DNA from 3 places in the Acidovorax sp. GW821-FHT10E03 genome. Region 1 is predicted to be linked to each of the others. Evidence: predicted binding sites of a transcription regulator. Region 1 holds the regulator's gene; each other region holds the start of a gene.
What was found. The regulator FNR, encoded in region 1, switches genes on or off when oxygen is low (the NO sensors DNR and NnrR bind a similar motif). The targets are predictions, from matches to a motif close to TTGATNNNNATCAA.
Positions count from the first base shown of each region.

Region 2: a site for FNR is predicted at 1,805-1,818, ahead of AC07OD_RS15230 (type IV pili methyl-accepting chemotaxis transducer N-terminal domain-containing protein). Genes of this name have one in related genera too.
Region 3: a site for FNR is predicted at 1,564-1,577, ahead of AC07OD_RS18215 (universal stress protein). Genes of this name have one in related genera too.

Region 1 covers NZ_JBWKMU010000001.1:390,449-393,717, reverse strand. Annotated here, with positions in the region: gene hemN (oxygen-independent coproporphyrinogen III oxidase) at 1-1,300, opposite strand, end outside; gene fnr (fumarate/nitrate reduction transcriptional regulator Fnr) at 1,487-2,209, shown strand; gene AC07OD_RS01835 (hypothetical protein) at 2,275-2,568, opposite strand; gene AC07OD_RS01830 (FixH family protein) at 2,620-2,901, opposite strand; gene ccoG (cytochrome c oxidase accessory protein CcoG) at 2,974-3,269, opposite strand, start outside.
Region 2 covers NZ_JBWKMU010000008.1:41,627-44,895, forward strand. Annotated here, with positions in the region: gene AC07OD_RS15220 (bactofilin family protein) at 1-158, shown strand, start outside; gene AC07OD_RS15225 (hypothetical protein) at 176-829, shown strand; gene AC07OD_RS15230 (type IV pili methyl-accepting chemotaxis transducer N-terminal domain-containing protein) at 864-1,706, opposite strand; gene moaA (GTP 3',8-cyclase MoaA) at 1,873-3,012, shown strand; gene AC07OD_RS15240 (DUF6713 family protein) at 3,137-3,269, shown strand, end outside.
Region 3 covers NZ_JBWKMU010000010.1:24,080-27,348, reverse strand. Annotated here, with positions in the region: gene AC07OD_RS18225 (helix-turn-helix domain-containing protein) at 1-193, opposite strand, end outside; gene AC07OD_RS18220 (TetR/AcrR family transcriptional regulator) at 347-970, shown strand; gene AC07OD_RS18215 (universal stress protein) at 1,088-1,510, opposite strand; gene AC07OD_RS18210 (metallophosphoesterase) at 1,622-2,467, opposite strand; gene AC07OD_RS18205 (LysR family transcriptional regulator) at 2,607-3,269, opposite strand, start outside.

The DNA of each region.
Region 1 (3,269 bases):
ACCAGCCCATGGCCGTGACCTCGACACCGTCGGGCCTCACCTTGACCAGCCCCTGCTCGGCCATGGTGTCGAGCTGCGCCAGTTCGGCGGAGAAATAGTGCCGAAAATCGAGGAGCCAGGCCTGTTCCATGGGCTCGAACAGCAGTTCTCCCTGGCACATCAAGGACATGATGACGGCGCGGCGCACGAGGTCGTCCCGCGTCAGGGCCAGGCCACGCACCACGGGCAGACGCCCCTGGTTCAGCAGGTCGTAGTACTCATCCAGGGTCTTGGCGTTCTGGCTGTAGGTGGCGCCGACCCTGCCAATGGCCGACACGCCCAGGCCGATCAGGTCGCAGTCGGGCTGGGTGCTGTAGCCCTGGAAGTTGCGGTGCAGGCGGCCCTGCCGCTTGGCGACGGCCAGCGAGTCCTCCGGCAGCGCGAAGTGGTCCATCCCCACATACACATAGCCGGCGCCCATGAACGCGTCGAGCGAACGGGAGAGCATCGACACCTTGCCGGAGGCTGCGGGCAGTTCGGCGGAGAGGATGCGGCGCTGGGGCTTGAACCGCTCCGGCAGGTGGGCATAGGCATACAGCGCAATGCGATCAGGCCGCAACTGAACCACCTGCGCCAGCGTACGGTCGAACGACTCCGGCGTCTGGCGCGGCAACCCGTAGATCAGGTCCACATTGATCGATTCGAAGCCGAGCGAGCGCGCGGATTCCACCAGCGAAAACACCTGTTCGGCGGGCTGGATGCGGTGCACCGCCTTCTGGACCTCGGGGTCAAAATCCTGCACGCCAAAACTCAGCCGGTTGAATCCAAGCTCCGCGAGCACGGCAAGCCGGTCGGCATTGACGGTACGGGGGTCCACCTCGATAGAGTACTCCCCGCCCGGCGCCAGGGTGAAGCTGCGCTGGAGCATCGCCATGAGTTCCCGCAAGCCATCGTCCGACAGGAAGGTGGGGGTGCCGCCGCCCAGGTGCAGCTGGCTCACCACCTGGCCCGTGCCGCAGTGCGCCGTGTGCAGGTCGATCTCGCGGCTGAGATAGCGCAGATAGACTTCAGCCCGGTCGTGGTGCTTGGTGATGATCTTGTTGCAGGCGCAGTAGTAGCACAGCGACTCGCAAAAGGGGATGTGCACATACAGGGACAAGGGCAGCGCCTTGGTCAGGGTGCCCATGCGGCGCTGCTCGAGGGCGAGGGCGTAGTCCTCCTGGCCGAAGGCTTCCACAAACCGGTCGGCCGTCGGATAGGAGGTATAGCGGGGGCCTGGTACGTCAAAACGGCGCAGCAGGTCAGGCGAAACAGCGGTCATGGGGCGAATCCTTGCGTACACCTTGACTGTGCCGTAAGCTGCCCCCCATGTCCTTGACATGAATCAAGTGATGGAGTGGCCGGAACAGCGACAATTTGATGCATGTCAGTCGCCTGCCCGCCCTCCAAGAGACTCCCTCTTCGGCCATCGGGCGGTATGCTCGAAACCTAACTCCGCCCTGTGCCTATGAACCCGCTCACCATCAAAGTCGCCTGTTCCAATTGCAACCTGCGCGAGCTGTGCATGCCGGTGGGCCTGAGCGAAGAGCAACTGCACCGCATCGACGAGGTCGTTGCAGTTCGCCGCAAGGTGAAGCGCGGCGGCACGCTGTTTCGCAATGGTGAGTCGTTCACCTCGCTTTATGCCATCCGCACCGGCTTTTTCAAGACCTGCGTGGCCACCGAGGACGGACGCGACCAGGTCACGGGGTTCCAGATGGCGGGCGAGATCATCGGCCTGGACGGCATCGTGAATGACCACCACACCTGCGATGCGGTGGCCCTGGAAGACGCCGAGGTCTGCGTCATGCCGTTTGACCGCATCGAGGAACTGTCCCGCGAGGTCACCGCGCTGCAGCACCACGTGCACAAGATCATGAGCCGCGAGATCGTGCGCGAACACGGCGTGATGCTGCTGCTGGGCAGCATGCGTGCCGAGGAGCGCCTGGCAGCGTTCCTGCTCAATCTGGTGCAGCGCCTGCACGCCCGCGGATTCTCGCAGTCCGAGCTGGTGCTGCGCATGACGCGCGAGGAGATCGGCAGCTACCTGGGCCTCAAGCTCGAGACCGTGAGCCGCACCTTCTCCAAGTTTGTGGAAGAAGGCATTGTCGAAGTCAAGCAGCGCCATGTCCGCATCCTCGAGACCGACGCGCTCAAGCGCATCGTGAACAACCAGTCCGCCTGCCACTGAGCAAGGCGAGCCAGGTCCGCTCGTCCCGGCAACGCCTTGCCACCGGAGCTCGGCCGGTGCGCTGTTCAAGGGCAGGATGATGTCTTTCGGCAATCATCAGGGCGCTCGCCTTCGGGCACGGGGCAGCGGTTGAGTTCAAAGGGCGACATTGCCAGCAGCGTGGTCAACGCGCTGGAGGCCATGGTGATGGCCCAGAACGCAAAGAACGCGAGCGTGTAGACGCCCTGGCGCGACAGGGCCAGCGGCTGCCCGAACCAATGCAGGTCCTGCGGGTCCACCATCGCAAAAACCAGCATCTCCATCGCGCCCGCCATCAGAAAGGCGGGCCATGCAATCCACATCAGGCGTTGCGTCCACATCGGGGTTGTCTCCTGGTAAGGCCGCGCAGACCCGCTGCTCGGCCAGGGGTTTCAGCGTGGCTGGTCCTGAACCGGCGTTGCCGCGTGGTTGCGGCCCTTCATGGCCGGGGCCAGGCTCTTCTCCGGAGCCTCCAGCGTCTTGTTGATTTCGATGCCCTGGCGGTAGTAGTCCTCGGCAATCACGGGGTCTGGCCGCGAAATCGCCAGCCACAGCGTGACAAAGCCCGCCACGATGACGATGGCAGGGCCGGCGATGATCAGCCAGACGTGGCCGAATTTCCACCAGGGCGCAGCGGTGGCGGGGGCGGAGCCGATGGCTGGATTGGATGGCATGGGTGCTTGCTCCTCAAAAATCTTCTCGGTCATACAACGTCCCCGGGGCCGTGCACCGGGGTGCACGTCGCCTCATCGGGGCACCAGGAATACGGACTTCTCGGTCACATGGGCCGCAGCGCCCACCGCCTGCACATCGAACTGCACGGCATGGGAGCCCGGGGGCGCGGAGCCATACGGTATCTGCAGGCGCACGGCCACCCACCGGGACTCCGCGGGGCCAATGTCCACCTCGGCTTCAGAGGCCACCTCCAGCCCGTCCAGGCCGCGGGCGCCGATGCGGTAGCGCTGGGGGCCTTCGGTGGCGTTCATGATCTGCAGGCGGTAGATATTCTCCAGCTTGCCGCCCGCCACGATGCGCGACAGGG
Region 2 (3,269 bases), on a different contig from region 1:
CGGGGGAAACCATCGCGGCGGGTGAAGCCTATGGCGTGTACGCCGGCCTGGTGGTGCCGCTGCCCGACTGGCCCCACAGCGCCCGGGTGTGCGCCCGTGAGCAGCCCGCGCGCCTGCTGAGCGGCTGCTGGACCGATGGCCCGGGGCACACGCCATGATGCCCGGAGCCTGCGCCTTGCACCTCGCGCCCCGCATCGCCCCCGGTGCCCCGGCCAGCCGGGGCTGGCTGGGTGCGCTGGGCCACCTGCTGACCGAACTTCGCATCGACGTGGACCTGTCGGGCCGCGACATCCAGCGCGAGTTCGACGCACTGCACGAACGCATCCGCACCAACCACCGCACCCGCGACGCGATGCGCGCGCTGCCCCTGCGCCTGCACGGGCTGGAGTTGCGCCTGCGCGAGGCCGACGGCGAGTATTTTGTCTACGCCATCGACCCGCAGCGCAACCGCATCGTGGCCTACACCGTGTTCAACCGTCTGGTCGAGGTGGACCGCCGCACCGACCGCCACCTGCGCGCGCCCCACACCAAGGTGGTGGACGGCTACCGCCGCATGGGCATTGCCTCCGCCATCTACCGCTGGTGGCTGGACTCGGGCCGCAGCCTCATGACCGGGGCACGCCAGTCCGCCGGGGCCCACGGCCTGTGGATGGCCCTGGCGCGCGACTATGAGCTGGCGGCGGTGCGCATCGACGCGCACAAACGCGTGCAGCGCCTGCCCCTGCCACCACCCCCGGGATTCTTCGACGCGCTGGACACCCGGCTGGTGCTGGTGGGGCGCGATTGCCGCCTGGCGGACTTCACGCAGCACGCGGCCTGCAGCGGCTGATGGGGGGCCGGATGGCCGGATTGCCCCCGGACGCTCAGCCCAGCACCTCGCGCAGGGCTGCCTCGTACAGGTTGGTGAGCTTGTCCATCACGCCCAGCAGGCGCTCGCTGGTGGTGGCCACGGCGTTGAGCCCCACGTCATCGGCCGGGCGGCGCAGGGCCGATTCAAAGAACAGCCACTGCGAGTCGGCCAGCTCCAGCTCGTTGCGGATGGCGGGGGTGGACACCGGCGCCGCCTTCAACGTCTGCAGTGCCTGGCGGAAGTCGGCGGCGTCGGAGGCCAGTTGCGCCTGCACCACCTTGGACTCCACCTTGGCCGCGTGCAGAAAGTAGTTCTTGGCCAGGCGCTGCGACAGCATGCGCTGGCGGCCCGCCAGGTTCACCAGCCGCGCGCTGGGGGCCTGCGCCAGCCTCTCGATCGACTCGGTCACGGCCTGGGAAACCAGCAGCGTGCGGTCGGCCTGGTCGGACGCCGCCACCACCAGCGCCGTCTGGGTGGCTGGCACGGCGGTCAACTGGTTGAGCAGGGCAAACTGCTTTTGCACTTCTTCCAGCTGGCGCCCCACGTCGGCCGGCCAGCGCCCCGACTGCAGGCCCCGCGCCAGTTCGCTGCCGCCCGACTGCACCATCTTGCGCGCCAGCCCCATCACATCCACCGCCGCCCCCGGCAGCACCTGCAGGTACTGCTGGCAATAGGCCTTGGCCATCCGCTGCGACAGGGCGCGGAACCAGCCCGCATAGTTGATGGCCCCCGACAGCCCTATCTGCGCCTGGGCACTGTGGCCCCAGGTGGGCAGCAGGATGCCCGCCGCCACCCATTGAACCGCCACGCGGCGCTGGCATGGCAGGGCGTCGGCGAAGAACTCACGAACTGGCATGGGAATCCCCTGAAATCGGATGCCGTATTGTTGCAATGCAACATCCAGAGCGCCCTGCGCCATGTCAAAGGCGGGCCACGCCGCCGCCGGGGCAGAACTTGACCGCGATCAACTCCGCGCGCAGGGGCTTGCCCCTCCGCGGGGCCCCTTGCGGCAAAATCACCCCATGGCCGAACGTGTGATTCCCCTGGTGGACCAACGCATCGCCGCACTGGCGGCGCGGGTGCCCACGCACCCGGTGGCCCCCACGGGCCAACTCACCGACACCCGGGGCCGCCCGCTGCGCGACCTGCGCATCAGCGTGACGGACCGCTGCAACTTCCGCTGCAACTACTGCATGCCCAAGGAAGTGTTCGACAAGGACTACCCCTACCTGCCGCACGGTGCCTTGCTGAGCTTCGAGGAGATCACCCGGCTGGCGCGGCTGTTCCTGGCGCACGGCGTGCGCAAGATCCGCCTGACCGGCGGCGAGCCCCTGCTGCGCAAGAACCTGGAAGCGCTGGTGGCCCAGCTGGCCCAGCTGCGCACGGTGGACGGCCTGGCGCCCGATCTCACCCTCACCACCAACGGGTCGCTGCTGGCGCGCAAGGCCCAGGCCTTGAAGGATGCGGGCCTGAACCGCGTGACCGTGAGCCTGGACGGACTGGACGACACGATCTTTCGCCGCATGAACGATGTGGACTTTCCGGTGGCCGACGTGCTGGCGGGCATCGAAGCCGCGCACGCGGCGGGCCTGTCGCACATCAAGGTCAACATGGTGGTCAAGCGCGGCACCAACGACCATGAAATCTTGCCCATGGCGCGCCACTTTCGCGGCACGGGCACCACGCTGCGTTTCATCGAGTACATGGACGTGGGCGCCACCAACGGCTGGCGCATGGACGAGGTGCTGCCCTCGGCCGAGCTGATCGAACGCCTGCGCGCCGAGCTGCCGCTGGTGCAGCTCGACCCCAGCAGCCCCGGCGAGACCGCCGAGCGCTGGGGCTACACCAACGCACAAGGCCAGTACGACCCCGCCCTGGGCGAGGTGGGCGTGATCAGCAGCGTGACCCAGGCCTTCTGCCACGACTGCAACCGCGCGCGCCTGTCCACCGAAGGCAAGCTCTACCTGTGCCTGTTTGCCTCGGAGGGTTACGATCTGCGCACCCTGCTGCGCGGCGGCGCCAGCGACGAAGCGATCGCCTCGGCCATCGCCCCCATCTGGCAACAGCGCGGCGACCGCTATTCGGAGCTGCGCAGCAGCCTGCCGGCGGACACCACACAGGGTGGCGCACGGCGGGTGGAGATGAGCTATATCGGTGGCTAGCGGTGGGGCCGGCCCCGTGCATCTCGGCCCTGCGGAGCCCCCGCCCCGCGCCATGGTCCGGGCGCCGACGGTTTTCAGGCACCATGGGTGGCCGCGGCCTTCACCTCTTGCCCACACCCACCCCATGCTCCTTCAATCCACGCACCGCGCACTGTTCCTGGCCAATGCCACCGTCCTGGTCACGCACCAGATCGATGCCGCGTACTGGCATGAATGGGAGCTGTTCCACATTCCCGGCGGCAACCAGGTCAACCTGC
Region 3 (3,269 bases), on a different contig from region 1:
GCAGGTCGCCCACCAGCAGGGCGCCCAGGTGGCTGGCGGTGACCGATGCACTGAAGCTCTCCAGCGGATCGCGGTCCAGCGGCGCGACATCGAAGACCACCGAAATGCTGCTGCGCCAGGCCTCGAAGCGCTCTTCGCCGGAACCCTGGTCGGTGGTGAAAACTGTCGATGGCAGGGCGTGCGGCGTGGACATGGCGGCGCGATTATGGGGGCGGGTGCTGCAGTGCACCAGCGCAGATTGCCCGCCCTCGCGCCCAGGCCCGCGGCACGATTCCTGCTGGAGAAAATGTGAACGACGTAGTTGCATTGCAACTTGGTCATTTATTTTTTTACTGTGATGTATAAAATGGACGCCATGCAAACGCAGCCCCCCAAAGCCTCGTTCAAGGAGCAGATGCACCAGGCGCGCGAGGATGCCATCCTCCAGTCCACCTGCCAGCTCCTGGGCGAAAAGGCCTTCGACGCCATGACCATGGACGATGTGGCCAACGCCGTGGGCATTGCCAAGGCCAGCCTGTACAAGCACTTTTGCAGCAAGGAAGAGCTGTGCAGCGCCGCCATGGTGCAGATCCTGGCGCGGGTGCGGGCCTATCTGGCGGACCTGCCCGCCGAAACGCCACCCCTCGAAAAGCTCCATGCGCTGGTGCGCTGGTCGCTGGAGCGCCTGCTGAGCAATGAAATGCCGCTGCTGCCCAGCCGCAACTCCACGCTGCGCGCGGTGCTCATGGCCAACAAGGACTATCTCAACGGCCTGGTGGCGGTGAGCGACCAGATCGGCGAATGGATCACCCAGGCCCAGGCCGAGGGCGTGATCAACCCCACGCTGCCACCGCTGGTGGTGCTGTACACCTTGTATGCGCGGGCCTGTGACCCGGTGGTGAGCTTCCTCAAGGAAGGCGGCCAGTATTCGGATGCGCAGATCGTGGATCTGGTGGTGCGCACCTGTTTCGACGGGCTGGCTGCGCGGTAGCGGCAGCCCGTTCCGGCGTTTCGTCCCTCGTAAGAAAGCCCGGCATGCCGGGCTTTCTTGTCTTGTGGGCGAAAAACCCTGCCGAGGCAGGGCGCGGCCTGCGCCGGGCGGCGGGGCTCAGCGCACGAGCAGCACGGGCACCTTGCTGTGGGCGAGCACCTGCGTGGTGACCGAACCCATGACCAGGGTGGCCAGGGCCCCGTGGCCGTGGGAGCCCATCACCAGCAGGTCGAACTTGCCGCTGTCGGCCACCTTGGCGATGTTCTCGCCCACCGTGCCGACCTTGACGCTGCGCTTGGCCTCCACACCGTGGCGCGCGAGAAACTTGCACACGGGCGCCAGGATTTTCTCGGCTTCTTCGGCGTGGTAGTTCTCCACGACTTCCTTGCCCAGGGCCGCGCGGGCACGCGCGGGCAGCGGGGCCTGCACGGTGAGCACCGTGTACTGGTGGTTGCCCCCCAGCAGTTCTTCGTGGGTGGCCAGGTAAGCCAGCATTTTCTTGGTGTAGGCGCTGCCGTCGACAGCAAGCAGGATGTTCATGGTGTTCTCCGAAAAGGAATGGGTCAGACTAACGTGCGCGGACTTCTGTTGTCTTGACCTGGGTCATGTTTTTTCCTCTGCACTGCGGGGCGGCAGGGCCCCGTGCGCCGATCATAAGGTGATGCAGCACTGCGCCTGGAACGCCGCCTGCTCGCCCTTGCGCGCATAACCCAGCGGATTGGCCACGACGCGGCACTGCCACGGCGTGCCGTCCTCGCGCAGGCCCCGTGCCGTGTAGTCGCTCGGGGCATGCAGGTGCCCGTGCAGCCACAGCTGCGCGCGGGGCAGCAGGGCGTCCAGCGCGTTGCAGAAGCCCGCCGTGCCCGGCACCATGCCGTAGCGCGGGTCGGCACTGCGCAGGCTGGGCGCGAAGTGCGTGGCCACGACCGTGGGCCCGTCGAACGGGACCGCGAGCGCGTCGCCCAGCCACTGCTGGCAGGCCAGGGCCTGGTCGCGCACGGCCTCGGCGAGGAACGGCTGAGCATGGCGGGTGCCGCCCGTCTTGCGCAGATAGAAATTCGCCGCCCGGAAGGCCTTGTCGCGCAGCTTCAGGCGCCTGGCCAGGTCGGTGGTGCCTTCGTGGTCCGCCAAAGCGTCGAAATCGCTCCAGAGCGTGGTGCCCACGAAGCGGACACCTTGAAGAGTGACCATCTCCCGCTCCAGCCAGGTGATCCCCAGCCGTTCGCAGGTCCTGCGCAGCCGCTGGTGGGCCGCATCGAAATCCTGCGCGTCGTATTCGTGGTTGCCGGGCACGAAGAGCACCGGCGTGGGCCAGCCCGCGTACGGGGCCAGGGGCGAGAACCGGGCGAGGCCGAAGTCATCGTCCTGTAGCAGCGAGCCCTGCTGGTAGGAGCCCACGTCCCCCGCAAGCACCAGCACATCGGCGCCGGGGGCCGGTTCGGGGATGAAATGGGGGTGCGCCTCAAGGTGCAGATCGGACAGCAGCTGGATGTTCATGGAGCGCGCAGTCTACGGGCTTGGAGTGGGACGGGGCGAATCGAATGCCGTGGCGGCACCCCGAAATGCGCCAGATCCCGCCGCAAGGCACTGCCGCGGCAGGCCGCGCTGGGGTGGGTGGGATGCCCGCGCCCGGGCCTCACGGTTCGGGAAAGGTGCGGCGCGCCGAGCGCGCCAGGGCGTGCAGCAGCCAGGTCATCGCCGCCTGCTGCGGGCCGCGGCGGCGCCACAGGGCATCGACATGCACGGGCGGGACGTCCAGCGGCAGGGCCCGTTGCACCAGCGCGTCGGAGATGCCCGTGACGGGCACGAAGTGGCGCGGCAGCACCGTCAGCAGGTCCGAACCCGACACCACGCGCCCGGCGGTGAAGAACTGGTTGACCGTGATCACCACCTTGCGCTCGCGGCCCAGGGAGGCCAGCGCCTCGTCGATGAAACCGAAGGGGCGGCCGGAAAAGCTCACCAGCATGTGCCGGGCAGCGCAATAGGCGTCCAGGGTGAGCGGCGCGTCCGCCAGCGGGTGGCCCTGGCGCATCACGCACACGTATTCCCCGTCGTAGAGGCGGCGGCTCTCGAACGCGACCGCCCCGCCCGACTGCGCGCGTGCCGTGAGGTCCGCCAGCACGGCCGGAAAGTAGCCCACCGCCATGTCGGCGGCTTCCTCGTCGAGCAGGCGCCGGGGGTCGCGGGTGGTCAGGGGCAGCACCCGGATCGAGATGCCGGGGGCCTCGCGCTCGATGATCTCCACGAGGGCGGGAACCAGCGTGGCCGCCGTGGCATCGGCCATGGCCAGCACAAAGGT